2 regions of the Pseudarthrobacter sp. MEB009 genome follow, and region 1 is predicted to be linked to the other one. Evidence: predicted binding sites of a transcription regulator. Region 1 holds the regulator's gene; the other holds the start of a gene.
What was found. The regulator LexA, encoded in region 1, represses DNA repair genes until DNA is damaged. The targets are predictions, from matches to a motif close to TCGAACANNTGTTCGA.

Region 1 (2,349 bases):
CTTGTTTCCAGCCGTTGGTGCTGGCCCGAACGTGGGGACGAACAGCCCGCACGTGCGTTCGAACAAGCTAGTACGTGGGGACGAAGAGCTGCTGGCCGGGGAGGACTGCTCCGCCGGTGAGGTTGTTGAGCTGCACGATGTCCGCAATGACGTCCCGCGCGTCCCGGTCCGGAGCCACATAGCCGGCAATGGCCCACAGTGAGTCGCCCGGCTGGACGGTCACCGACACCGAGGGCGTGGGGGCGAGATCCGCAACGGAGTCGGACGCTTTGGCCGGCGAGGTGAAGAAGCCGGCCAGGGAGAGCAGGACCGCTGCCAGCAGCATCAGCGGGATGCCCACCAGGACAATCCGGCCGCGCCGGGTGAGGCGGAGCGGCGGCAGGGCCTTTGAAGCCTTGGCGCTGGAAACCCCTGCACGCGGAACCTGGCGGATGGAAGCCGCGGGGTGTGCAACCACGGGAAGTGAAACCTGGGTGAGTGATGTAGCTGACATGAACTGAGCCCTCCTGGACCGTACTGTGCTGCCCGGTTGTCCTTCCCAGCAGCCACGCCCCGGCGTATCCGGCATCTTCTTCGAACGGGGCAAGCAAGGAATAGAACACATATTCGAACTTTGCTTCTTCAGTTTTAGCATCTATCAACGAACAATGTCGAGACTCGCTAGAACAAATGTTTGAAAAAGCCTTGTGGCTGGCCTAGTTTTGAACCAACGAACAACCACCTCTGAAGTTGATCACCAGGGTCTGACAATGAGGACGGGACCAACCGGCCCGGGGGCACGGACAGCCCGGTGGCAACCGAAAGGCATTGGCGAATATGGCAGCAGCAGCCGCCGGAAGCAGGGCAACCCCGCAACCGAAGAGGACCGCCAAGGGCCTGACCCCCCGGCAGAAGAAAATCCTCGAGACCATCCAGCGGTCCGTCAATGACAACGGCTACCCGCCGTCCATGCGTGAAATCGGCGACACCGTGGGGCTCGCCAGCCTCTCCAGCGTGACGCACCAGCTCTCGCAGCTGGAAAAGCTCGGCTACCTTCGCCGCGATCCCAAGCGGCCCCGCGCCATGGAAGTCCTGATGCCCCTCACGCTGGACGGCGGCGCAGCCACAGCGGAGTCACGCCCGGCCAACGGCGCCTCGGCGGGCGGCGCAACCGTCACCGTCCTGCCCACCGCGCTGGATACGGCCATGGTGCCACTGGTGGGCCGTATTGCCGCCGGCGGCCCCATCCTGGCGGACCAGGTGGTGGAGGACGTGATGCCCCTCCCCCGCCAGCTGGTGGGCCAGGGCGAACTTTTTATGCTCAAGGTGGCCGGCGATTCCATGGTGGACGCCGCCATTTGCGATGGTGACTGGGTGGTGGTGCGCCGCCAGGCGGACGCCGTGAACGGCGATATCGTCGCCGCCCTCCTCGATGACGAGGCAACGGTCAAGACGTTCCGCCAGCGTGACGGCCACACCTGGCTGCTCCCGCAAAACACCCAGTACGAGCCCATTCTTGGTGACCACGCCACCATCATGGGCAAAGTGGTCTCGGTGCTGCGGTCCCTCTGACTGTCGCCAAACTCCTGTTCCCCCGAACTGCCGGTACGGCCGGTGGGCTGGCAGCGTCGCTGCCTGCCCACCGGCCGTACTCGTCTCCGCGTCCGGCCAGGGTCTGCAGCTAGGCGTTTTCCCGGGCCAGCCGCTCCAGGGCGGCCACAGCAGTCTTGGGATCCGTTGTGGCCCAGAACGGGGGCAGCGCCCCGCGCAGGAAGCCCGCATAACGTTCGGTGGCCAGGCGGGAGTCCAGGACTGCAACCACGCCTTTGTCCCCGGTGGACCTGATCAGCCGGCCGGCGCCCTGGGCGAGCCGGATGGCCGCGTGGGTGGCCGAGACGGACATAAAGCCGTTCCCGCCGGCCTGCGCCACGGCGCGGGAGCGGGCGGTCATCAGCGGATCGTCCGGGCGCGGGAACGGGATCCGGTCAATCACCACCAGCCGGCATGAACCGCCGGGCACGTCCACGCCCTGCCACAGCGACATGGTGCCGAAAAGGCAGGTGTCGGGCTCGTCAGCAAACTGTTTCACCAACGCGGTCATGGTGGAATCGCCCTGGCACAGGACTGTCTGTTCCAGTTTAGGCCGCAGCGCCTCCGCCGCTTCCTCTGCCGCGCGGCGGGACGAAAACAGGCACAAGGCTCCCCCGCCGGAGGCCGTAATGAGGGATTCGAGTTCAGCCAGCGATTCCGGGGAGACCCCGCGCCCGGGCTTGGGCAGGTGCCCTGCCACGTACAGGATGCCTTGCCGCGGGTAGTCGAAGGGCGAGCCGACGTCGATGCCCGTCCAGGTGGGGGCACCTTCCCCCACCA
Region 2 (2,349 bases), on a different contig from region 1:
GACCAGGGTGAACATCAGGACCTTCTGCCGTCCCACCCGGTCCCCGAAGTGGCCCAGGATGACGGCGCCCACGGGCCGGGCCACGTAGGCAAAGCCGAAGGTGGCAAACGACATAATGGCGGCGTTGGCGTCCGCGCTCGGGAAAAAGACGGTGGGGAAGATCAGGGCGGCGGCCGAGCCGAAGATGAAGAAGTCATAATATTCGACGGCGCTGCCCAGGAAGCTGGCGAGGGCCGCCTTCTTGGGCGTCCCCTGCGCGGTGGCAGTGTCCTCTCCGGCGGACGGGCGTGTCTGGCTCATGGCGTTCCTTTGTGTGACGACAGTGTCGGGGAAAAGTGAAAAGCATTTTGCCGCTGCCTTGGTGCGGGCGCGTCGAGGTGCTGGCCGGAATCCGAAAATCCCGGAGGTGGTAGCCGCATGGTGGGAGCTACTGGTGCGATACAGCAATGATGGCTGTGAGCTGCGTTACCTGTCAAGAAAAATAATCACACTCTGGAAATAGCTCTCACATTGTGGCAACATCGACCTATGAGTGTGAACCAAACCACAACTGCCCAGCCGCTGGCCGGCGATGACACTGATGGCCAGCCCCCCGGGGCCGCCGGCGCCCGGGTTCCGGGCGGCACGGACATGGTGGGCAAGGCCCTGGGGCTCCTGGTCCTGCTGGGCGATGAGCCCCGCGGGGCCAGTGCTGCGGACATCTCGCGCCGGGCCGGACTTCCCTTCAGCACCACCTACCGGCTCCTGGGGTCACTGACCCGCGATGGCTTTGTGGATTATGAGCCGGATGGCCGCCGCTACCACTTGGGCCTGCGGGTCTTCCAGCTGGGGCAGCGGGTATCCAACCACCACGGCTTTGCCGGGACCGCCCTGCCCATCCTGCGCCGGGTGACGGGCCGGACGGCTGAAGCCACCATCCTCAGCGTCCGCGACGGCATTCACCACCTCACTGTCAACAAAGTGGATGGCCCGCAGACGTTCCGGGTCACCAGTGACCCCGGCCACCTGGGCTCCCTGTCCGCGACCGCCGTCGGCAAGGTGCTGGTGGCATTTGCCGAGGATGCTGAACGGGAGCACCTGCTGGCAGAGCTTCCCCTGGAGCGGCTGACGGACCGGACCATCGTGGACCGGGACGCGTTCCGGGCGGAGATCGAGGCGGTCCGGCGCCGGGGCTACGCCGTGATGGACGAGGAAAACGAGGCCGGCATGCGGGCACTGGCCGTGCCAGTGCTGAACGCCCAGGGATACGCCTTCGCATCCCTTGCCACCGCAGCTCCCGTTTTCAGGCTCACCGTCGAAGGGCTCGAGGCGCACCTGCCGGTGCTGCTGGAAGCCGCGGCGGAGCTCGCGGACCGGCTTCCGCAACGCTGACCCCCGGCCTAGAAGTTCGCATCTCGAACAGTAGTGCGACCAATGAACAAATGCTGTACTGTCATCCCTACACCCCCTGTCCCGGCCGCTGAGCGGCCCGCGCACCGGGTGTCGTTACCAAAGGAGCTGCACGGATGAGTTCTCGAACCGAGTCCTACCTGGTGGGACTGGTCGGCGATGGCGTTACGCCATCCCTCACCCCGCCCATGCACGAACACGAGGCCGATCTGCTGGGCCTCCGCTACCTCTACCGGCCCATCGACCTCCTGGAACTCGGCCTGGCCGGCGAAGCAGTGGGCAGCCTGCTCCGGAGCGCCCGCAGCCTCGGCTTCAACGGCCTGAACATCACCCACCCCTGCAAGCAGCTGGTCCTGGCGCACCTGGACGAGATCTCACCCGATGCCCGTCGCCTGGGCGCTGTCAACACCGTAGTCATCCGTGACGGCCGGTTCGTGGGACACAACACCGACTGGTCCGGCTTCGCCGCCGCCCTGGCCGCGGGCCTCCCCGGCGCTGCCCTGGAACACGTGGTCCAGCTGGGCGCCGGCGGTGCCGGTTCCGCCGTCGCATACGCCCTGCTCAGCGCCGGCGTCCGCACCCTGGACCTCGTGGACGTCGACCCGGAACGCGCGGCCCAGCGCGCCGCGGAACTGGCCGGCTTTTTCCCGGACAGCACCATCACGGGCCGGATGACGGCGGAGCTGCCGCAGCTGATGCCTGCCGCCGACGGGCTGGTGCACTGCACGCCCGTGGGCATGGCGGCCCACCCCGGCGCACCGCTGGACCTGGAATTGGTGGAATCCCGGCACTGGGTGGCGGATATCGTCTACCGGCCCATCGACACCGAGCTGGTCCGGGACGCCCGCGCCAAGGGCTGCACCGTGCTGGACGGCGGCCGGATGGCTGTGGGCCAGGCGGCTGACGCCTTCCGCATCTTCACGGGCCTGGAACCGGACGCGGACCGGATGCGCAGCCATT

Region 2: the regulator LexA is predicted to act here: its motif matches at 1,395-1,410, upstream of QRN07_RS13885 (shikimate dehydrogenase).

The regions. Positions count from the first base shown of each region.
Region 1 is NZ_JARVTC010000008.1:42,460-44,808, forward strand. It holds gene QRN07_RS08365 (LysM peptidoglycan-binding domain-containing protein) at 68-493, opposite strand; gene lexA (transcriptional repressor LexA) at 817-1,551, shown strand; gene QRN07_RS08375 (ATP-dependent DNA helicase) at 1,661-2,349, opposite strand, start outside.
Region 2 is NZ_JARVTC010000013.1:571,162-573,510, forward strand. It holds gene QRN07_RS13875 (MFS transporter) at 1-300, opposite strand, end outside; gene QRN07_RS13880 (IclR family transcriptional regulator) at 631-1,371, shown strand; gene QRN07_RS13885 (shikimate dehydrogenase) at 1,506-2,349, shown strand, end outside.